One region of the Pseudoalteromonas sp. SG43-7 genome, then DNA from elsewhere that is predicted to be linked to it. Evidence: predicted binding sites of a transcription regulator. Region 1 holds the regulator's gene; each other region holds the start of a gene.
The links. The regulator FliA, encoded in region 1, starts transcription of late flagellar genes. The targets are predictions, from matches to a motif close to CTAAAGNTNNNNNNNNNNNNGCCGATA.

Region 1 (7,953 bases):
CAAATGCATACAGAATTACCATGATGGGTGTTTCAAGTGGTGAGGGGGAGCTTAAGCACGGTGATGAGTTGGCTATTAATCCTGGCCAAGTATTTGGTCCAATAAAAGGCATTGCTACTAAAGATCCGGCCTTTGGTCTAGACGCTATTTGGATCAAACCAGATCAAAAAGATGAAGCACAATCACTCGGTTATACCGTGGTTGATGCAGCAACAGTGGTAGCAACGCATATTAGTCAGTTACTAACTAACAGCGCGGCCTTGTTACTCGGCCACGAGGAAGTGCAAAATCTATTAGATATGCTGGCAAAAAGTCATCCTCGTTTAGTTGAAGGGCTAGTGCCAGATATTTTACCACTAACAGCAATTGTTAAAGTATTACAAAATTTATTAAATGAAGGCGTTGCTATTCGCGATATGCGTTCAATTGTACAAACCCTTGTTGAGTATGGCCCTCGAAGCCAAGATCCTGATGTATTAACCGCAGCAGTGCGAATTTCACTGCGCAGATTAATTGTTCAAGACGCGGTTGGAATGTCATCAGAAATCCCTGTCATAACCTTGGCGCCTGAGTTGGAACAGATGTTGCATCAGTCACTACAAAATGCAGGCGACGAAGGTGCCGGAATAGAGCCAGGACTTGCAGAGCGACTTCAACAATCATTAAATGAAGCGCATCAAAATCAAGAAATGGCCGGTGAACCTTCGATATTGCTAACGTCAGGAATGTTACGCACTGTGTTATCTCGTTTTGTTAAGTACACCATTCCAGGATTGCGAGTGATGTCTTATCAAGAGGTACCAGACGAAAGACAGATCAAGATTGTCAGCTCAGTAGGCCAATAATCGGATTTTAAAGGGGTTGAACCATGAAAATAAAACGTTTTTATGCTAAAGATATGCGCACCGCACTGAAAGAAGTTAAAGATGAACTCGGTGTAGATGCTGTAATCATGTCAAATAAAAAATTAGCCAATGGGGTAGAGATTGTTGCCGCCGTTGATTATGAAAAAGCAGCCCCGAAAGCACCTGCACAAGCACATGTTGCTACGGCACAAGCACAAACAAATGCTAACTTTGTTAAACCTGCGCCACAACGTACACAGCCTGAGCCGCAAGCTGCGGTAGCTGATAGCTTACAAGCATTATTAGAGCGCCAATCACCGCGTCCACGCTCACCTGAGCTTGCGTCGATGTTTAGCCAGTCAGGGATTGATACATCAACTCAGTATCAACCACAGCAACAACATCAAGCACAGCAAACTCGCCATGAACCACAAGCACATAATGATTTTGCTCGTCGCGATACTGCGCCGCGTCCACAAACGCAAGCACATAGCTTAGGTTTTGATGATGATCTAGAAAGTGGTTTTGATGATTTAGATACTCCGATGCCAACAAAAAGTGCAGCCAAAACAGATGAAATCACCGCTATGCGTGATGAAATGGCAGCGATGCGTCAATTACTTGAGTATCAAGTATCTGGATTGATGCAACAAGATTTAGCGCGTCGCGACCCTACTCGCGCATGCATGATCGATCGTTTAGTCGGAATGGGTATTGACAGTGAAGTTGCAGAGCAAATGGCTTGTTTTATTCCCGATGATGTGTCACGTCAGCAAGCATGGCAAGCGCTATTGCAAATGGTTGAAAACCAAATGCATACTACAAATAATGAAATACTACGCCAAGGCGGCGTATATGCTCTTGTTGGACCTACTGGGGTTGGTAAAACTACAACCGTGGCAAAACTTGCAGCCCTTGGCGCACAAAAATATGGCGCAGATAAAGTTGCGCTTATTACCACTGATACTTACCGTATTGGCGCTTATGAACAGCTTGCTACTTATGGCCGAATCATCGGTTGTGGTGTAAAACAAGTTAAAGATGCCAATGAATTAGCAGAAGTTTTATATCATTTACGAAATAAGCGTCTAGTATTAATAGATACAGCGGGAATGAGCCAACGTGATTTACGTTTAACTGAGCAGTTAAATACACTAATGCGTAATCAACGTGTCGATATTCGCAATTATTTAGTGCTCAGTGCGACCGCACAAATTAATGTTTTACAAGAAACCGTAAGACACTTTAAGAAGGTACAATTAAGTGGCTGTATTTTCACTAAATTAGACGAATCATTAAGTTTAGGTGAGATTATTAGTATAGCGATTCAAAATCGCCTTCCAATAGGGTATCTTACTAACGGTCAGCGCGTTCCAGAGGACATTCGGGTCGCCAATGCAGAGAAATTAGTAAAAAAAGCAGAACAATTGTATTTAAAAAGAACAAAAGCACAACATTCACGACGCCAAGCAGTAGCGTCAAGCACAGTAGGGATGTATGATTAACACAGTATTAGATCAAGCAAGTGGCCTGCGTAAAATGAGTCAAAACAATAATAACGGCGTTAAAGTTATCGCTGTAACAGGTGGCAAAGGTGGCGTAGGGAAAACTAACGTCTCACTTAACACTGCGATTGCGTTGGGTCAGCTCGGAAACCGAGTGTTAGTACTGGATGCCGATTTGGGTTTAGCAAATTGTGATGTGATGTTAGGACTTAGGGTAGAGCGTAATCTATCTCATGTACTATCAGGTGAATGCGAGCTCGATGAAATTTTAGTTGAAGGGCCTGCAGGAATTAAAATAGTACCAGCGACGTCAGGCTCGCAAAGTATGGTGGAACTTTCACCATCAGAACATGCTGGGTTAATTCGCGCTTTTAGTGAATTAAATACCGAATTTGATATATTAATTGTTGATACTGCTGCTGGTATCTCTGACATGGTATTAAGTTTTTCGCGCGCAGCGCAAGATGTCATGGTAGTAGTATGTGATGAACCGAGCTCAATAACTGATGCTTATGCATTAATCAAAGTATTGAGTCGTGAGCACGGTGTGTATAAATTTAAAATCGTTGCTAATATGGTGCGCAGCATGCGTGAAGGCCAGGAACTATTTGCTAAGCTCTCAAAAGTAACGGATCGCTTTTTGGATGTCTCAATGGAATTGGTAGCAACAGTCCCGTATGATGAAAATATGCGTAAAGCAACTCGTCGTCAGAAAGTGATTGTTGATTTATTTCCAAGTTCCCCAGCAGCAATAGCATTTAAAACATTAGCGACAAAAGCAGTTAAATGGCCTATACCTAATCAACCATCTGGTCATTTAGAATTTTTCATAGAAAAATTAGTAAACGGCTAACTATGACGGCATCGGTGAATAAAGCGATGGGATATCAATCGACACAAAATTTAAATGTGATTGTTGAGCGACATGCTTCCTTAGTCAAAAAAGTGGCTTGTCATTTAATCGCTCGTTTACCCGCGAGTGTGCAACTCGATGATTTGATTCAATCGGGGATGATAGGGTTAATTGAAGCATCAAAGAACTTTGATGCGACTAAAGGTGCAAGCTTTGAAACCTTTGCAGGCATTCGTATCCGTGGTGCGATGCTGGATGAAATGCGCCGAGGTGATTGGGCTCCACGCTCAGTGCACCGTAATAGCCGCAGAGTCGCTGAAGCGATTAGTGAGCTAGAAAGCAGCCTGAATCGAGAACCTAAAGACAGTGAAGTTGCTGAAAAACTTGATATTACGCTAGATGAGTACCATCATATTCTTAGTGATGTAAATTCAAGTAAAGTGTTAGGTATAGAAGACTTAGGGGTAGATGAAGATGTTATCACACCAGTGGGACATGATTTAGCACTGGACAAGCCCTTTAATAACGTTAAAAATGAACGCTTTAATCAATCATTATTAACAGCTATACAATCTTTACCTGAACGAGATGGGTTAGTATTGTCGCTGTATTATAACGATGAAATGAATTTAAAAGAGATTGGACATATACTCGATGTAAGTGAATCGCGTGTGAGTCAGATACATGGTCAGGCGATGATTAAGCTCAAAGCAAAAATCAATGACTGGATTAATTAGTAGTAAGTAAATATAGGTTCAGACCTCACCGGAGGATGTTTTGGATAAAAACATGAAAATTCTTGTTGTTGATGATTTTTCGACGATGAGACGTATTATCAAAAATCTGTTAAGAGATTTGGGTTTTACAAATGTACAAGAAGCTGACGATGGCTCAACAGCTTTACCGATGTTGCAGAATCAAGAATTTGATTTTGTAGTTACAGATTGGAACATGCCTGGCATGCAAGGAATCGATCTCTTGCGCGCTATTAGGGCCGATGACAGCCTGAAACACATTCCTGTTTTAATGGTAACAGCAGAAGCTAAAAAAGAACAAATTGTTGCTGCTGCACAAGCTGGTGTTAACGGTTATATCGTTAAACCATTTACAGCTGCAACACTGAAAACCAAATTGGAAAAAGTGTTTGAGCGTTTAGGTTAAATAAATAGGAGAGGCTTATGTCAGCACCTGCTGCGCCTCAGATCAGTTTAGAACAAGCCCGTCAGCTTGTGGTTTACCTTGAAAACGGTGAACAAGATAAAGCTGATCAGTTAATTATTGATGCGGCGTCAAAAGAGCAATCAGAATTATTTGCCGAAGTAGGCAAACTTACGCGTCAGCTTCATGATGCGTTGAAAAATTTTGAGCTTGATACACGTTTAGCTGATTTGACCAAAGATGCACTACCCGACGCGAAGCAGCGTCTTAACTATGTTATGGAAATGACCGAAAACGCTGCTAATAAAACCATGGATGCTGTAGAAGCAAGTTTACCCATTGCCCAACAGCTTGCTGATGACATTTCAGACATTAAACCCACTTGGGATCGTTTAATGAACCGTGAAATTGAGCTAGGTGAATTTAAAACACTTTGCCATAGCTTAGATAAGTTCATGAATAGCTCGCAAACTAAAACGGATGAGTTGCAAGGACTCATGACCAATGTGTTAATGGCACAAGATTTTCAAGATTTAACCGGTCAAGTGATCCGTCGGGTTATCGAGCTTGTTAGAGAAGTAGAAGACAGCTTGATCCACTTGTTGACAGCATTTGGCAGCCAAGATGATAACGAAACAAAAACAATAGCACCAGTCATTGAAAAACCGCCTGCTGAAAATACACTTGCAGGCCCTGAAGGGCCAATTATTGATAAAGAATCTCGTGATGATGTTGTCTCAGGACAAGATGATGTTGATGATTTATTATCAAGCTTGGGCTTCTAAGAGGAGAAAACTGCATGAGCTTTGAAGTCGATGAAGATATTTTACAAGATTTTCTAGTAGAGGCTGGAGAAATTCTTGAGCTTTTGTCAGAACAGCTGGTGGAGCTTGAAAATAACCCAGATGATACCGAATTACTCAATGCAATTTTCCGTGGTTTTCATACGGTAAAAGGCGGCGCAGGCTTTTTAAGCATGACTGAACTAGTCGATGCTTGCCATGGTGCAGAGAACGTTTTCGATTTATTGCGTCAAGGTGTTCGTAAGGTTAATTCCGAACTGATGGACGTGATCTTGCAAGCACTCGATACTATCAACGAAATGTTTGCGACTATCCAAAGTAGAGAAAAACCAGAACCAGCAAATCCAGAATTACTCGCTGTTTTACATAAATTGGGGCTGCCGCCAACGGCTGAAGAATTAACTGGCAGTGCTGAACCTGCAGGCGATATCCCTGTTGTTGATGCTGATGATATTTTAGATGATTCTGACGATCCATTTGCGCTAGACTCATTATTTGATGGTCAAGTTGATAGCGATCAAAAAGATGTTCAAATCGATGAGATAACAGAAGATGAATTTGAGAGTCTGCTTGATGAGCTCCACGGACAAGGGAAAAGTCCTATAACGCCAACAACCACTGTCAGCAATGAATCATCAAATAGTGATATTACTGATGATGAATTTGATAATTTATTGGATGAATTGCACGGTATTGGTAGCTTCGGTCTAGTAAGTAATAAAGATACTGCAGGCACCGAAAGTGCTGCGCCTAAACCGACCCAAGCACCTTCAGCATCGACGAAAAGTAATGGTCCAGATGAAATCAGCGATGATGAATTTGAAGCTTTACTTGATGAATTACATGGTAAAGGCAGCGCGCCACAAGCGGTCGCTGAGACTGAGCCAGCACCCGCTAAAAAAGCACCAACACCTGCACCTGCACCTGTTGCCGCAGCTAAGCCAGTGCCCAAACCAGCAGTGTCTGAGCCTGTGAAAGCAGCTGAAAAATCCGCACCAGCTCCAGCGACAGCTGTTGCTAAAAAACCAGCTCCTCCACAAGCTGATACGACGGTGCGTGTTGATACAAAACGCCTAGATCAAATAATGAACATGGTTGGTGAACTGGTATTGGTTCGCAATCGTTTAGTCAGTTTAGCAACCAATACTGAAAGTGAAGCGATGGGTAAAGCCATTTCGAATCTTGATGTAGTAACCGCAGACTTGCAAGGTGCGGTAATGAAAACGCGGATGCAACCGATCAAGAAAGTGTTTGGTCGTTTTCCTCGCGTAGTCCGTGATTTAGCCCGCAGTTTGAGAAAAGACATTAACTTACTGCTCGTGGGTGAAGAAACCGATTTAGATAAAAACTTAGTTGAGGCACTGGCAGATCCTTTAGTCCACTTGGTGCGCAACTCGGTTGACCATGGTATTGAAATGCCTGATGTGCGTGAAGCGGCAGGTAAGTCAAGAACTGGGACTGTTACTTTATCAGCATCGCAAGAGGGTGATCATATTTTGCTCACCATTCGTGATGATGGTGCAGGTATGGACCCTGAAAAACTGAAAAAAATAGCAATCAATAAAGGGGTGCTTGATCACGAGCAAGCAGCTCGATTATCTGATACAGAAGCCTATAACCTTATTTTTGCACCAGGCTTTTCCACCAAAGAACAGATCTCTGATATTTCGGGTCGTGGTGTGGGTATGGATGTGGTGAAAACCAAAATTACCCAACTAAATGGTTCTGTGAGTATTCAATCTGAGCTAGGTGTAGGCACAATCCTAGAAATTAAAGTACCGTTAACGTTGGCTATTTTGCCGACATTGATGGTGGTTGTCGGTGAGCAAACATTTGCATTACCACTGGCTGGTGTTAATGAAATATTCCACCTAGATCTAACTAAAACGAATGTAGTTGATGGTCAATTAACCATTATTGTTCGTAAGAAAGCACGACCGTTGTTTTATTTAGAACATTGGTTAGTTAAAGGTGCTGACAGATCATTACGCAAAGCTCAAGGCCATGTTGTAATTGTACAAATTGGTACGCAACAAGTTGGTTTTGTAGTGGATTCATTGATTGGTCAAGAAGAAGTTGTTATTAAACCGCTTGATGCTTTACTACAAGGAACACCTGGTATGGCAGGTGCAACGATCACGTCTGACGGTGGTATAGCGCTGATCTTAGATGTTCCAAACCTGTTAAAACACTACGCAGGTTAGGCCAATTCTTATCTTATTGTGAGGGCTAAATATGGCTCTCACAGATAAAATTTAACAAGAGTATGCCAATGGCAGTTAAAGTTTTAGTTGTTGATGATTCAAGTTTCTTTCGCCGCAGAGTGAGCGAAATACTCGAGCAAGATAAGGATATCGAAGTAATTGGTTTTGCGGTAAATGGCCGAGAAGCGGTCGATAAAACAAATCAACTTCGTCCAGATGTAATCACCATGGATGTTGAAATGCCCGTGCTTGATGGCATTAGTGCTGTAAAAGAAATCATGGCAGCAAATCCAACCCCTATTCTGATGTTCTCCTCACTGACTCGTGATGGCGCAACAGCAACCTTAGACGCACTTGATGCGGGTGCTCTAGATTTTTTACCGAAAAAATTTGAAGATATTGCTCGTAATAATGAAGATGCGATTAAGTTATTACAAAATAAAGTAAAAGAAATTGGACGCAAGCGTCTTTCGCGCTTTAGTCGGCCGACAACGCCTCCTGCATCGGCACCAATACCTCCCGTTTCTGCAGGTACAACAAGTCGCCCTGCGATAACTCAACCAGATCGAAGCTTTAACCGGAGCG
Region 2 (7,953 bases), on a different contig from region 1:
CTTTTAGGTTACGCATATTGCGCAGTGTATCAACCAACATGTTTACATCATGACCATCAATTGGGCCAATGTAATTTAAGCCTAACTCTTCAAAAAAGGTGCCTGGGATAACCATGCCTTTTAAGTGCTCTTCCATGCGGCTGGCTAATTCTTTTACTGGTGGCACGCCAGATAGCAGCTTTTTACTACCTTCACGAATGTTAGTGTAAAAACTGCCTGATAAGATACGAGCGAAATGATTAGTAAGTGCACCGACATTTTCAGAAATCGACATTTCGTTATCGTTTAATATGATCAGCATGTCAGATTTAACATCACCTAAGTGATTCATTGCTTCAAACGCCATGCCCGCGGTAATCGCACCATCACCAATAACCGCTACTGTTTTTCGTCCTTTGCCTTCTTTTTGCGCCGCAATTGACATGCCTAAAGCAGCAGAGATCGAGGTGCTTGAATGGCCAACACTAAAAGTGTCGTAGTGGCTTTCTTCACGAAATGGAAACGGATGTAAACCGTCTTTTTGGCGGATCGTGTGCATTTGATCACGGCGCCCTGTGAGAATTTTATGTGGGTATGCTTGATGGCCTACATCCCATACTAAGCGATCTTCAGGGGTGTTATATACATAATGAAGCGCTACAGTAAGCTCAACTGTGCCTAAACCTGATGCTAAGTGACCACTACTTTGCGAGACTGAGTTTAGTAAGTAATCACGTAACTCATTACTAAAAGCAGGTAATTTGTCTTGCGCTAAATCACGCAACTGGGCTGGTTCGTCAACCAAACCTAATAATGGATACTTGCTACTATCAAGTGTCATGATTTTTAATACATCCTTCGCTAACCAGAGGTCATTATAGCGTAATATTACTCTGATTCTTTAGTTATTTTGTACATCATTACTTGCTCAAGCTAGAGCCTAGAATTAATAATCGCGTTCAACAATATATTTTGCCAAGTTTTCTAGCTCAGAAGTGTCAGCATCTATTGCTGCTAACGCATCGAGTGCGCATTTTAGTAATGATTGTGCTTTTTGTTTTGCACCTGTAAGCCCAAGTAGAGCAGGGTAGGTCGCTTTATTTGCTGCAACATCGGAGCCTTGTGGTTTACCTAAGACTTGGGTATCACCTTCGATATCAAGAATATCGTCTTGCACCTGAAAAGCCAGCCCAATTGCATCACCAAACTGTTTTAATTGTAATAATGTTTGTTGATTTGTATCAGCTGCGCATAATGCACCTAAAGTAATTGCACAATTTAACAAAGCACCTGTTTTTAATTTATGGATACGTTCGAGCTCAGCTAAATTGACTAATTTGTCAGTCGCTGCAATATCCAGTGCTTGACCACCGACCATACCTTCAATACCCGATGCTTTGGCAAGTGCTGCAATCATTTTTAACTGTTGCTGTGCAGGAACGTTAAATGAATGGTTAGCAATTAAATCAAACGCTAATGTTTGCAGCGCATCACCGGCTAAAATAGCATGAGCTTCGCCATAGACAATATGGCAAGTCGGTCTACCACGTCGCAGGTCGTCGTCATCCATCGCGGGTAAATCATCATGAACTAACGAATAACTATGAATACATTCAATAGCAGCAGCCAACACGTCTAAATCTTGTTTATTTGCGCCAAGCATTTTTCCCGTGGCATACACTAAAAATGGTCGTAATCGTTTACCGCCATTTAAAACGCTGTAGTGGGTGGCTTGTTTGATGCTGTGCTCGGTATCGAGCGGTTGCTCAAAATACCGATTGAGAGTGGCTTCAACATCTTGTTGAGCACATTTTATTTGCTCTGTTATTAACACCCGTTATTCCAAATCATTATCAAAGTTAGTAAGTGGTGACTGACTATCACTACCCATTAAAATAGCTACTTTTTGTTCAGCTTGTTGTAACTTACTTGAAGATGCGCCGGCTAAAGCAATACCGCGTTCAAACTGTTTTAATGATTGCTCAAGGGAAAGCTCTCCTTGCTCCATTTCTGTGACGATTAAGGATAATTCATCAAGCGCTTGCTCGAAGCTTAGGTTCTCTGGTTTTTTCGTCGCCATACTGATTTAACTTAGATGATAGAAATGTGAGGCCAATTTTAGGGGGAATGCTAAACTAGGTCAAAGGGTGATGCATTTTTTTTGAATAATTAATTGTTTTCTTGCCACTTTTAATTATTTATACCTTTACTTAAGCCTTGCAGGTTATCAATGGTAGCTTAAAATGCTAAACAGGGTTGAAAACTTTCATTTCATTTTTTTCATTAAATGGTTTAAGTAATTCAATAGATTGCCGATAAGCTGTTAATAATAAAAATTTGTTGCTGGTAGCAACAAAGCATCGATTCCTCTGGAGGGGTAAGTGGATTTAGCAACCATTATAGGTATTCTCGGAGCTATTGGTCTTATTGCTATGTCAATGGTACTAAGTAGTGGCGGCGAAGTGGCTATGTTTTATAACACGCCATCGGTGGTTATTGTTTTCGGTGGTTCGATTTTTATAGTGTTATCAAACTATACGATGAGTCAATTCCTCGGTATCGGTAAAGTCGCGGCTAAAGCCTTCATGTTCAAAATAGAGTCACCTGAAGAGCTTATCGAAAAAGCAGTTGAACTTGCAGACTCGGCCCGTAAAGGCGGATTTTTAGCACTTGAGGAAGCAGAAATACCCAATGCGTTTATGCGTAAAGGGGTTGATATGCTTGTTGACGGTCATGACGCTGATGTTGTTCGTGCCACCTTGCAAAAAGATATTTCTCTTACTTCTACTCGTCATGAATCGGGGGCCGGTTTGTTTAAAGCGCTTGCCGATATTGCGCCTGCGATGGGTATGATAGGTACTTTGATTGGTCTAGTTGCGATGTTGTCGAATATGGATGACCCTAAAGCGATTGGTCCTGCGATGGCGGTAGCGCTTTTAACAACATTATATGGTGCGTTTTTAGCAAACGTGGTGGCAATTCCTATCCAAGTAAAATTGGAATTGCGTAAAGACGAAGAAGCAATGAATCAGCGGCTAATTTTAGATGCGGTATTAGGTATACAAGATGGCCAAAACCCAAAAGTCATCGAAGGTATTTTGAAAAACTACCTCGCTGAATCAAAACGAAAAGTGGATACTGAGGAGTAAGCATGTCAGATCAAGAGTGCAAGTGTCCACCACCCGGGTTACCAGCATGGATGGGTACCTTCGCGGATTTGATGTCACTATTGATGTGCTTCTTTGTACTTTTACTCGCGTTTTCAGAAATGGATGTACTTAAATTTAAACAAATCGCAGGCTCAATGAAGTTTGCCTTTGGTGTACAAAATAAAATAGAAGTAAAAGATATTCCCAAAGGAACATCCGTTATCGCGATGGAGTTCACCCCAGGTAAACCTGAACCTACTCCAATCGAAACCATTCAACAGCAAACTGTCGAAATGACCCAGCAAATGCTTGAGTTTCAGGCTGGTGATGAAAGCTCAGCTGGCGGTCGTCAAGAGCAACGCGGTAATAAGCGTGGCGGTGAGTCACAAAGTACAGCGCAACAACAAGCATCAGAACAATCTATTTCTGCAGCTGATCAAGAGCAGGTTAATGAGTTAGTTAAAAAGATAGCCCAGCAATTGGAACAACAAATCATGGATGGTGCTGTTGAGTTGGAATCATTAGGTCAGCAAATTATTATTCGTATTCGTGAAAATGGTTCATTTCCATCTGGGAGTGCATTTTTACAACCTAAGTTTAAACCAATCATTCGTGATATAGCTGCGTTACTAAAAGATGTGCCAGGCGAAATTACGGTGTCTGGTCATACTGATGATTTTCAAGTTTCGAATGAGCTGTATACCAATAACTGGGACTTATCATCGAAGCGTGCAGTTGCGGTTGCAACTGAAATGCAAAAAGCGCAAGGCTTTGATAAAACCAGAATGGTTGTTGTCGGTCATGCCGAAACTCGACCACTTGTTCCAAATGATTCTGATGCGGATAGACGACGTAATCGCCGCGTGGAAATTTCAATAATGCAAGGCAAGGCTAAGGAATCAGATCCGATAGATGTTCGTTAAGATGCTTGGCAAAGTACCTAATTTAGCTTAAAGTAGTTTTTTAACAAGTGTAACGGAGTGTCTGATGAAAAACGTTGATAAATATAGCTATATGCCGGGCAATGGTTCTGGTGGCGATGATGAAGAGAAGAATGTTAAGTAACGTCAATGCCTAATTGGGTGAACAATTTAATTTTTATACTTGAATATAGCTGGGTGTTATTTTTACTCCCAGCTATTTTTGTATTTTACATACGTAAGGATTGGTTGGCATTACGCTTTGTCTTGATTACAGCTGTTTTCTTCTTGTATGGCGCTGTGATTTATTCAAGCCTTAGAGAGTTAGATGACCCTTATATTTGGCGTTATGTAGTTTGGGCTTTTAATGATATTGCTTGGATGGCTTTGATTGCTTACTGGGCTATTAAAGATAAAGTGTATCTTTGGCAAAGTGTGATCGGTCAGTTGGTTGTAATTAGTGCGCCTATCTTACAATTATTTAGATTAGTGGATCGCCACCTTTGGGATTTATCGTATAGCACTATGCTATATAAAACGTTATTACCTTTAATCAATATTGGCACTGTCGTTGTGTGCTACCTTCCTCTGTTGTATTTATTTATGCGAAAAAATCGCAGTTTAAAGAGCTAATCATTAACTATTTGTAGATTAAATTACGTGTGCTAAACTACTGTGTAAATAACCAGTTGTTGATAGTGCCCTATGAAACTTTATATAGCCGAGAAGCCATCTTTAGGTCGTGCCATTGCTGATGCGCTACCAAAGCCTCATAAAAAACATGATGGCTATATTGAAGTGGCTAATGGCGATTGTGTTTCTTGGTGTATAGGTCACTTGCTCGAGCAGGCAGAGCCTGATGATTATAATGAGCAATATAAAAAATGGCGCTTTGATGACTTACCGATTATCCCACAGCAATGGCAGTTAAAAGCAAAATCTAAAACTCGTAAGCAACTTACGGTACTTAAAAAGTTAATCAAACAAGCTGATCAACTTGTTCATGCTGGTGATCCAGACCGAGAAGGGCAATTACTTGTTGATGAGGTGATTGAGCAAGTTAAACTTAGCCAAGCCAAAAAACAGCAAATTCAACGTTTATTGATCAGTGATTTGAATGTTAGCGCGGTTAAAAAGTCGCTGCAAAACGTTCGCTCTAACCGTGAATTTATTCCACTTAGTGTATCTGCTTTGGCGCGTTCGCGAGCTGATTGGCTGTTTGGTATGAATTTAACGCGCGCCTATACGCTTGCAGGTCAAAAAGCAGGGTTTGGTAATGTATTATCAGTAGGGCGTGTACAAACACCAATATTAGGATTGGTTGTTCAGCGTGATAACGAGATTGCTAATTTTGTGCCAAAACCTTTTTATGAAGTATTAGCCCATTTAAGTACCGAAAATAAAGAGCCGTTTACAGCAAAGTGGCAACCAAGCAAAGCGTGTGAACCTTATCAAGATGAAGAGGGGCGAGTGCTCCATCGAGGCCTTGCTGAGAATGTTGCGTCGCGAATTTCTAATCAATCAGGTGAAGTTACTGCGCTTGAACAAAAGCAGAAAAAGCAACAAGCACCTTTGCCGTATAATTTGTCAGCGTTACAAATTGATGCTGCGAAAGCTTTTTCAATGCCTGCACAAAAGGTATTGGATATTTGTCAAAATTTATATGAGCGTCACAAGCTAATTACCTATCCACGTTCAGACAATCGTTACTTGCCCAAAGATCATCACCAAGAAGCAGCCAGTATAATAAAGGCAATTGCCATCAATGGCGGGCAAAATGACACTCATTGCCAAGGCGCAGATGTGAGTAAACGCAGTAAGTGTTTTAACGATGCTAAGGTGGCTGCGCATCACGCCATTATTCCTACCGCTAAGCAGCAAAAGTCAGCAAGTTTGAGCGTTGAAGAAGGTAAAGTGTATGGTCTTATTAGCCGTCATTATCTGATCCAGTTTTATCCAGACTACATTTACAATGAAACAAAGGCTGAAATAACAATTAATGGTGGTATCTTTAAAGCCAACGCAAAACAAGATGTAAGTTTAGGCTTTAAAGCGTTAATGGGAAAAACCGCATTAAAAGATGAGCAGATATTGCCGCCATTAATTAAAGGGCAACAGTTGCAGTGTGAACGCGGTGAAGTAATTGATAAAATGACCAGCCCGCCAGCTCATTTCAATGATGCAACGCTGCTTAGTGCAATGACAGGTATTAGTCGGTACGTTAAAGATCCAGAAATCAAAAAAATACTCAAAGAAACAGATGGCTTAGGAACCGAAGCAACCAGAGCGGGTATTTTAGAGTTATTATTTAGAAGACAATTTTTAAGACGTCAAGGTAAACTCATTTTAGCAACCGATACAGGTAAAGCATTGATCAGTGCGTTACCGCATGGTTTAGCCAGCCCAGACCTAACCGCAAAATGGGAAGCATCGTTGGGCGACATAGCAGAACAACAAATGAGTTATCAACAATTTTTAAATCCTTTATTAGTGGATTTAGCGGCTTTTGTGGAACTTGCCAAAAATTGTGATAGCAACGTATTTGCACAATTACCAAAAACGCCGCAAAAGCGGCGTTTTACAAGAAAAACTAAACCAAAAACAAAATCGACTTAGTCATCCATTGCTAAGATTATTGATTAAACAAAGCCACCGCAGCGTTACTCATTGCAGTGATACCTGTGGGGATTGCAACTTTATAGTCAGGTGAAAATTTACTTGAATGTAGTGAAGGTAAAGTTGCCCCTGATGTTTGTGCCGCTTGATATTGAGCTTGCTCTACACCACCTAACCAAAATAAGGTGATAGGGATGTTTTTATCTGTGCGGCCATATAAACCAAAATCTTCCCCTGCCATAACCGCTTCGGTTTCAAGCACATTACTTTGTCCAATCGCCGAGCTAATCGCACTACGTACAATATTAGTTTGTGCAGGGTCGTTATATGTAGATGGGATTGACTCATCTTCATGTACATAAACCACAGGTATTAAGCTTTCATCCAATCCTGCACTTAATGCAATGCCTTTAGTTATACGTTTTATTGCTGCAATTTGTTGCTCGCGAATTTTAGGATTATAACTTCTAAGTGTCAGCTGTAGCTTTACTTCATTCGAAATTACATTATGTTTAGCTCCACCGTGAATTGAACCCACTGTAATTACTGAGGGTTCAAGAGGTGATAATTCGCGACTGGTAATTGTTTGCAGTGCCAACACGATCCGTGATGCGATAACAACAGGATCAATAGTCATATGTGGGTAAGCACCATGACCACCTTTACCTTTAACCGTAATATCTACTGAATCCACACTGGCCATGGTGTACTCATTTTTCATACTGACTTGTCCTGCAGGAACACTCGCACTAACATGCAAAGCGATAACGTGATCAGGAGTCGGATATTTATTAAATAAACCTTCTTTGAGCATCGCTTTTGCACCGCCTCCCACCTCTTCTGCAGGTTGTGCCACCATCATTAAGGTTCCTTGCCATGAATCTTTATGTAGCATTAATTGTTGCGCAGTACCAATAAATGAACTCATATGAATATCATGACCACATCCGTGCATCACACCAACGTTTGCTCCTTCATCATTTATAACAGTGACTGTTGAAGCATATGATTTACCTGTTTGTTCTATGATTGGTAAGCCGTCTGTATCAGTACGGATCATTATTGTCGGGCCATCACCATTTTTATATAAGCCTACTACACCAAAGCCACCCACATTGTCGGTCACCTCATAGCCAAGCGCACGTAATTTGGTGGCAAGCTTTTCTCCCGTTTCTTGCTCATGGTATGAAAGTTCTGGGGACTGGTGTAAATCTAAGTAAAACTTTTCAATGGCAGGCATCGTTTTATCTAACTTCAGCTCCAAGGTTGTTGAGCTTGCTAATGGACTA
Region 3 (7,953 bases), on a different contig from region 1:
ATGACTGGAATACTGTAGCTCATGATCATATTAATTTTTATTGAACTCGTACTATTTGGGTTTTCATTTGGCAACGCCTGAAATAATAAATGCGAACGATATTCACCATCTGCTAACTGTTTTGGTTTTCGAATTGCAATTTTAACGGTTTGCTTTTCACCAGGCGCCAAACGCATTTGCTTTGGTGATAAGCGCGTCATCGGGCTTAAACTTGTCGCCGTCGGCTCAAGTAAGGTTACATACCCTCCGGTTGATGTGGATTGCTTTTCGCTCCACTGCACTCGGTAAGTTTTGTACTCGTCACTGGTGTTGATCACTGTGACCTTTGCAGTACGTTGACGCTCGTCAAAACTAATACGAGTAGGAGAAATAAGTAAATTCGCCATTACCGCCTGGCTAAAAAAACAAAAGCTTAAAAGCAGTATCACGGTTAATTTATTAAACATTTAAATCCTTAATAATCCACTGAAATTTCTAAGTTTGTGGTTGTTGAATAGTCGCCGTCAACATATTGTTTGCCGCTTGTATTTATTTCTAATTTACCACCAATAAATACATGCACTTCGCTAAACTCATCGCTTGTTGCGTCTTTAGGAAAGCCATTTAAGGTCACTCTAAAGTCGGCACTACTACTTCCTTTAGTATTGTGTTGCATAGTTGCAGGAGCCACTAAATTCATGGAAACTCGAGTGCCAGGGGGGATGTCAGTGAGTATCAGCTCAGCTGGGCGACCATCTTTAAGGATATAGATTTCGCCAGAGGTGCTAATCGAACCATCATCCTTGATAATTACAGAACCTATTTGATCACTTTTAAGAATAACTAAGGTGCCAAAATCAAGCGCTTGTTGCTCTATACTCGCGGCTCTTGTTGACTGTGAATACAGTATTGAAAGCATCGCAAATAACAAGAAAAAACGCATGATTAAATTAATAAGCAACTTCTAATTGAAAAGTGCCTGTATACTCAGTATCTCGGTACGCTTCGCTAGAAATTGTTGATGCTGTAGAAAGAGTTGCACCAATATTAAACGATACACTGCCATCACCGTCAGCAGTTAAATTAGGCGTCACTGATGAATAATAAGCGTTTGCATTTGGACCGCTAGTGATAAAGTATGTCCAAGTACCAACCGTAAAGTTTGGCTCATTCAAACCTTGGCCATTAGAGCTCAGGGTTGTTGCTGTTGGGTTAGTAATTGATAAACGAGCATTTGGCACTACTTCCGATACTGTAAAAGATGCAGGCGAACCTTGCTCTATTATTGAAATAATCGCAGGTGCGTTATCAGTTCTAGACGATACAGGACTTGCTGTAGGCTCAGGGTTGATAACCAATGTAGCTTGGTTAACACCGTCTGGATCTGCAACCGCTCGAATTGTACCAAAATCTAAGTCAGGTCCTTTTGTCAATACAACTGTATTTTGTACTTTAACTTTCGCATCAAAGCTTTCGGTTGTAGCATAAGTCGCGAATGAGCTTGCTGTAACTGCTGCTGCCAGAAGAGTTGAAAATAATTTCATATTAAATCCTTATAAGAGATGGGACATTACCCTATGTTGCCCCTATCTTAGATATTATCGACACTCAGAACAATTACTTTAAGCTTAATTACTGAAAAATCAGAAAAATAGCTTATTTAATTACAAAGGCTGACCAACAAATGGGGCACTCAGGCATTTTTGGCCTAAATTTTGTGCTAATGAACAAAATAGATTGGCCTCGGTATAATTTTGAAATGGCCCAACTCGTAACCCATACAAGGTAACGCCTTTATTGTGACGCTCTGTCATTACAAAATCTAATTGGCTAAATGCCTGCGGATATTGTTGCTGCAACCTTGCTATTTGCGTTCTCACTCTCTGTGGTTTTAAATATAGCCCAAGTTGCGCGCCTGGCAGTGAGTTGCCATACAGTGGCAGAGGGCGGTTTTCGATAGTTTTTGAGGAGTTAGCAGTATCAGGGATCTGTATTTTTTCAGCATAATGAGCCACCGTAACATTATCTTCGCGAAGCACCGCTGGGTTTTCTGCAATATCAGTTTGAGAGGAAAGTGCCATTATTAATAGTTGCAAGTCTTCCTCCATCGCAGCTAAACGAGTAATACTCTCTTGTTGCGAGTGCCATTGCTGAACATACTCTTTGACTTGTTGATCAGAAATTAATGCAGGCTGCTGTTCCACCGGGTTAGCATTAATACTACTGCACCCACTAAGCCAGACAGTTGCTGTAACCAACACTGTGGTATACCAAGTTTGTTTTTTAAAACACATCATCTGTTAGCATCAAAAATAAATAATGCCATATTATAAGCAAAGTCAGTGCCAGTTTCAGGATTTTTAAGCAATAAAAAAGTGCCACTAAGGCACTTTTATAAATTGCATGACTAAATGAGCTTAAACTAAGGTTTTAATAAAATCACTTAGCTCATCTTTAAATTCATCACGACGCAGTGCAAATTCAATAGTGGCTTTTAAATAGCCCAACTTACTACCGCAATCATGACTACGCCCTTTTATCGCATAAGCAGCAACAGATTCTTTTTCCATTAGCATCGCAATTGCATCTGTTAACTGAATTTCGTCGCCGGCGCCTGCGGGAGTTTTTGCAAGTAATGGCCAAATATTTTTACTTAGCACATAACGACCTACCACAGCCAAATTTGATGGTGCGCTATGCACAGGAGGTTTTTCAACCATATTAAGGATCGCTGCGCTTTGCCCTTGTTCAAGCTTTACGTCGCCTAAATCGACCACACCAAACTTATCAACATCCTGCATAGGCACAGGCTCAACCATTATTTGGCTCTCACCGTTTGTATTAAAGCGAGTAATCATTTCAGCTAAATTATCTTTTTTAAGATTACTTTCAACATCATCTATGATCACATCAGGTAAAATAACCACAAACGGTTCGTTACCAATAATTGGCGCTGCACAGTTGATTGCGTGCCCTAAGCCTTTTGCTTCACCTTGGCGAACGTGAATAATTGTCACATCTTTAGGGCAAATAGCTTGTACTTCAGCAAGTAACTGACGCTTTACCCGCTTCTCTAGCGTTGCTTCTAGCTCAAAACTGGTATCAAAATGGTTTTCAATCGAGTTTTTACTCGAGTGAGTCACTAATACAATTTCTTTAATACCCGCAGCAACCGCTTCATTAACTACATATTGAATCAAGGGTTTATCTACAACAGGTAACATCTCTTTTGGAATAGCTTTAGTAGCTGGCAACATTCGGGTGCCAAGTCCTGCGACTGGGATCACTGCTTTCATTATTCTCTCCTTAAAACTATGATGCTTATTAATTGTTACACTGAAAACGGGTATTTAATTGCTTCATGGCATTGATAGCCATTTACCTCAAAGTCATCACGGGTGACCCACGTTTCGATATCTTCGAGTGATTTAATATTTGGATTAATCGTCAACGTCGGTGATGCAAATGGCTCACGCTGTAACTGCACATCACGCATTAATTCCAGTTGGTTCTCATAAATATGGGCATTAACGATTTTATGATAGGCCTTACCTGCTTTGTGGCCAGTGATCTGCGCGACCAGTGCAAGCAATACAAAACATTGAATTTGATTGAAATTCAAACCAAGTGGCACATCACAGCTGCGCTGATACGAGGTTAAATAAAGCGTATCGCCAAGAAGCGAAAAAGTATGCGTGTGCATACATGGGCGCAAACACCCTAACTCAAACTCACCCGGATTATAAAAAGTGATGATCTCGCCTCTGTCATCCACACCATTTTTAAGATTATCAATGACCTTTTTTAGCTGATCTAACGGTGTGCCATCAGGGCGTCGCCAATCACGAGCTTGTACGCCATATACACGGCCCATATCATCTTCACCTTTACGGTTCGGATTATTTAACCATGCTTGGTTTTCATTAGCGTTAGCATCCCAAGTCATACAACCTATGTCGCGAAATTGCGCAGCACTGCTATAACCACGAAGGTAACCCAACAGCTCTGCGATTGCCGCTTTGTAATAACTTTTACGGGTGGTGATCATTGGGAACTTGTTGTTCGCAACGTCGTATTCAAGCTCCGCATTAATGACTGTTAAACAACGCGTTCCCGTACGTTTATTCTCAACCCAGATACCTTCATCAACAATGCGCTGACATAACTCTAAATATTGTTTCATTATTCGCTTCTTTTTTATGCTTTACTGGCAACAGCAGGCTGTGGCTTTTTGTATGCCCATATTATCAAACCAAGACCAGCAATGACCATTGGCAATGACAATATTTGACCCATTGATATAAAATCAGCAAACAATCCTAGTTGTGCATCTGGTTCGCGCACATATTCAACGCAGAATCTAAATACCCCATAGCATAGTAAAAATAATCCGCCGACACTACCCGCTGGACGTGGCTTTTTAGTAAACACATACAAAATAATAAACAGCACGAAGCCTTCTAAAAAGGCTTCATACAACTGTGAAGGATGACGCGCCAATGGCCCACCATTTGGGAATACCATAGCCCAAGGCACATCGGTAGTTCTGCCCCATAATTCGCCGTTAATAAAGTTACCAATACGTCCAGCTAAAAGGCCAACCGGCACTAGCGGTGCAACAAAATCACCCACTGCAAGTAACTGTTTTTTACGTGTCCAGGCAAACACACAAATAGCGGTTATCACCCCTAAAGTGCCACCGTGGAAAGACATACCACCTTGATCGATTCTAAATAAATACAGTGGATTTTCTAAAAAGTAACTAAATTGATAAAACAGTACATAGCCAATCCGACCACCCAGAATAACCCCTAACATACCGTAGAACAGTAAATCACTGACCTCTTCTTTCGTCCAACCCGAGCCTGGTTTAGTTGCTTGCCTATTTGCCCACCACATCGCAAAAGCAAAGCCAATTAAATACATTAAACCGTACCAACGTACGCTAAGAGGACCGACAGTGAAAATGATCGGATCGATCTCTGGAAATTCAAGAGCCATAAAATTAAACCTTAACTAAAAACCATTTGAAGCGCGATGATAATCAGTAACACCGCGAACACTTTTTTTATCGTTGAAACGGGTAAATAATGCGTTGCTTTGGCTCCTATTGGTGCCATAAACCACGAGGTTATTACTATACCTAATAATGCCGGTAAATACACAAAACCTGCAAAGCCATGTTGTAAATCGGTTACTTGCCAACCAGCGCTGACATATCCCACAGAGCCAAATAGCGCAATCACAATGCCACATGCTGCCGCGCAGCCTATGGCTTTTTTAATATCAACTGAAAAATAGTGCAGTAGCGGCACAATCAATGCGCCGCCACCAATACCAATCAAACCTGATAATCCGCCCATCACTGCGCTAATAGCGCCAATAACTGGGCCACTTGGCATAGGTTTGACCGCGACAGGCTTATTACGAGCAGACAACACCATACGAGCAGCAATAAACACCACACTAACAGCAAAAACGATGCGTAATAACTGTTCTGGAATTAAACTCGCGGCAAAACCACTGATCAGAGCACCAAGTCCAACGCCAGACATAACCCAAGGCGCAATTTCCCATGGCACATTTTGATTTTTATGGTGTGCTAATGCAGATGACGTTGAAGTGAATAAAATAGAGGCAAGCGAGGTAGCAATCGCAATAACCAGTACATGATCAACCGCAACAACATTAAAATGCACTAATAATGAACTCAGTACTGGCACAATAATTAATCCACCGCCAATGCCTAATAACCCAGCTAAAAAACCAACCACACAACCTAATAGCGCGCAGCTGATAATCAGGATAACTAAATCATGCATCGTACACTCTTATAAAATTGGATTTATTATATGCATATACTAATCGATTATATCGAATCTTTACAGCACTCGTTTTGGTAATACCAATCGTGTTAAGTTATTAGCCATTTATAGCGACAGATAAATAGAGTGATAACAAGGCATAAATTTCGACATGTAGTTGTTCTACTTGAGAAATTTATAACGCAGTTAGCGCTTTATTTGGCACGCTAGAATGGTTAAATATTTAAGTCGATTGGTATAACTAAGAAGCCTGATTTGGGGTATAAAATAATTCACCAAGTTGATGCTCAATCATAAAATTACGCGTTAACCTAAGTACTTGTTTTGCAGTAGATTGTGCTAAACACTCCGCCAGTAATGTTTCCATATCGCTGGCTTTTAAACGTCTTAATACCCATTTAACTTTACTTAATGATGAGTAGTTCATACTCAAGCGACGATACCCCATCGCAATCAGCAGTATTGCACCTTCAGGATCGCCACCTAATTCACCACATAAACTAAAGGACATCTCATATTGCTGACACTCTTTCGCAACTTTTTGCAGTACTCTTAATACCGCTGGATGATAGGGATTAAATAAATCAGCAACACGCGCATTCGAACGATCGACGGCAAGTAAGTATTGCGTCAAATCGTTACTACCTACAGAACAAAAATCTACTTTCTTAGACCATTCAGGGAGCATAAATACACTTGAAGGGACTTCTAACATTACGCCAATCTCTGGGCGTTCAATGGCTTGCTCTGGGTATTTTTCTTCCAGTTCAAAATAGGCTTGCTCTAACAATGCTAAAGATTCATCAACCTCTTCGGTACCGCTTATCATTGGCAGCATAATTTTTAAATTACCTAAACCAATGTTTGCTTTAACCATGGCTTTGAGCTGGTCTAAAAAGATCTCTGGGTGGTCCAATGTGACACGAATACCCCGCCAACCTAAAAATGGGTTTTCTTCTGTAATATCAAAGTAATCAAGTGCTTTATCACCACCAATATCAAGCGTACGCATCACTACAGGTTCTGGATGATAACTGGCTAATACTTCGCGATACCAATTCTCTTGTTCTATTTGTGATGGAAACTGGCCTTTTTGCATAAACCAGGCTTCAGTTCGGTATAAGCCAACGCCATCACAGACTTTGGTGTTAGCTTTTTCAGTATTGAGTTCCAAACCAGCATTGAGCAACAAACTAATATGCTCGCCATCTAATGTCACTGCATCGCATTCTTGCTCAGCCACAAACTTGTCGTTTAATAGACTTTCTTGGTGCTGTAATTGTAAATATTCATCTTGTAGCATTTGCGAAGGCGAAATATATAATCGCCCTGCGTATGCATCTAAAATCATTGGTTTACCATCAAACTGCAATAGCGGTAAATCTTCAATACCCCAAATTGCAGGGATCCCCATTGCACGGGTTAAAATTGACGCATGACTATTTGCCGCACCGTTAACACTTACTACGCCAACTAAATGGCCTTTAGGCACTTCTGCAAGCATGGCTGGGGTTAAAGTATTAGCGATCAGTACTGTATCTTTAGGATAACTTTTTATGGCGTGTTCAGTATTGACGAGATGATGCAGTACGCGCAGGCCGATATCTTTAACATCAACCGCACGCTCTTTGATATAGGGATCCTGCATGGCATTGAATTGCGAGATCAATCGTTCGATCACAATTTTCAATGCACTTTTTGCACACCAGCCTTCTTGCAGTTGTGCTTCAACATTCTGCCCTAAACTTTTTGCATCCAGTAGTTGCTGATACACCTCAAACACTGCCAACGCTTCTTTAGGGATAGAATCGCTAAGAGTCATCGACAAGGTGTTAAATTCTTTGCGGGTTGCAGCAACAGCTTGAGTAAATAAGCGGCGTTGCTCAGTACAGTTATCGTCTTTTTTTAATTCTATCGATTTAAAGTCAAGTTTCGGCAGAATAACAAACGCCTGCCCTATCGCAATTCCTGGCGCGCTAGAAACCCCTTTTAGCACCGAGGTCTGATGAGAAAACTCATCTTGGCGTAGTACTTCTTTGATTTCTGCATGGGCTAATTGCGACGCTAGTTGCGCAGATAACGTAATTAAAAAGGACTCTTCATCTTGACTAAATACACGGGCAATTTTCTGTTGTACAACAATAACGCC

Region 2: the regulator FliA is predicted to act here: its motif matches at 2,271-2,297, upstream of pomA (flagellar motor protein PomA).
Region 3: the regulator FliA is predicted to act here: its motif matches at 1,579-1,605, upstream of H5200_RS04345 (DUF4402 domain-containing protein).

The regions. Positions count from the first base shown of each region.
Region 1 is NZ_JACJEY010000008.1:63,660-71,612, reverse strand. It holds gene flhA (flagellar biosynthesis protein FlhA) at 1-845, shown strand, start outside; gene flhF (flagellar biosynthesis protein FlhF) at 869-2,350, shown strand; gene H5200_RS05345 (MinD/ParA family protein) at 2,343-3,203, shown strand; gene H5200_RS05340 (RNA polymerase sigma factor FliA) at 3,230-3,940, shown strand; gene cheY (chemotaxis response regulator CheY) at 3,981-4,364, shown strand; gene H5200_RS05330 (protein phosphatase CheZ) at 4,382-5,146, shown strand; gene H5200_RS05325 (chemotaxis protein CheA) at 5,161-7,368, shown strand; gene H5200_RS05320 (chemotaxis response regulator protein-glutamate methylesterase) at 7,437-7,953, shown strand, end outside.
Region 2 is NZ_JACJEY010000022.1:62,919-70,871, forward strand. It holds gene dxs (1-deoxy-D-xylulose-5-phosphate synthase) at 1-820, opposite strand, end outside; gene ispA ((2E,6E)-farnesyl diphosphate synthase) at 926-1,813, opposite strand; gene H5200_RS11840 (exodeoxyribonuclease VII small subunit) at 1,817-2,059, opposite strand; gene pomA (flagellar motor protein PomA) at 2,361-3,128, shown strand; gene H5200_RS11850 (flagellar motor protein MotB) at 3,131-4,051, shown strand; gene H5200_RS11855 (hypothetical protein) at 4,199-4,681, shown strand; gene H5200_RS11860 (DNA topoisomerase III) at 4,754-6,664, shown strand; gene H5200_RS11865 (M20 family metallopeptidase) at 6,681-7,953, opposite strand, start outside.
Region 3 is NZ_JACJEY010000006.1:127,026-134,978, reverse strand. It holds gene H5200_RS04355 (molecular chaperone) at 1-446, opposite strand, end outside; gene H5200_RS04350 (DUF4402 domain-containing protein) at 455-922, opposite strand; gene H5200_RS04345 (DUF4402 domain-containing protein) at 930-1,523, opposite strand; gene H5200_RS04340 (SPOR domain-containing protein) at 1,644-2,276, opposite strand; gene galU (UTP--glucose-1-phosphate uridylyltransferase GalU) at 2,397-3,275, opposite strand; gene H5200_RS04330 (thymidylate synthase) at 3,311-4,162, opposite strand; gene lgt (prolipoprotein diacylglyceryl transferase) at 4,177-4,980, opposite strand; gene H5200_RS04320 (sulfite exporter TauE/SafE family protein) at 4,992-5,801, opposite strand; gene ptsP (phosphoenolpyruvate--protein phosphotransferase) at 6,046-7,953, opposite strand, start outside.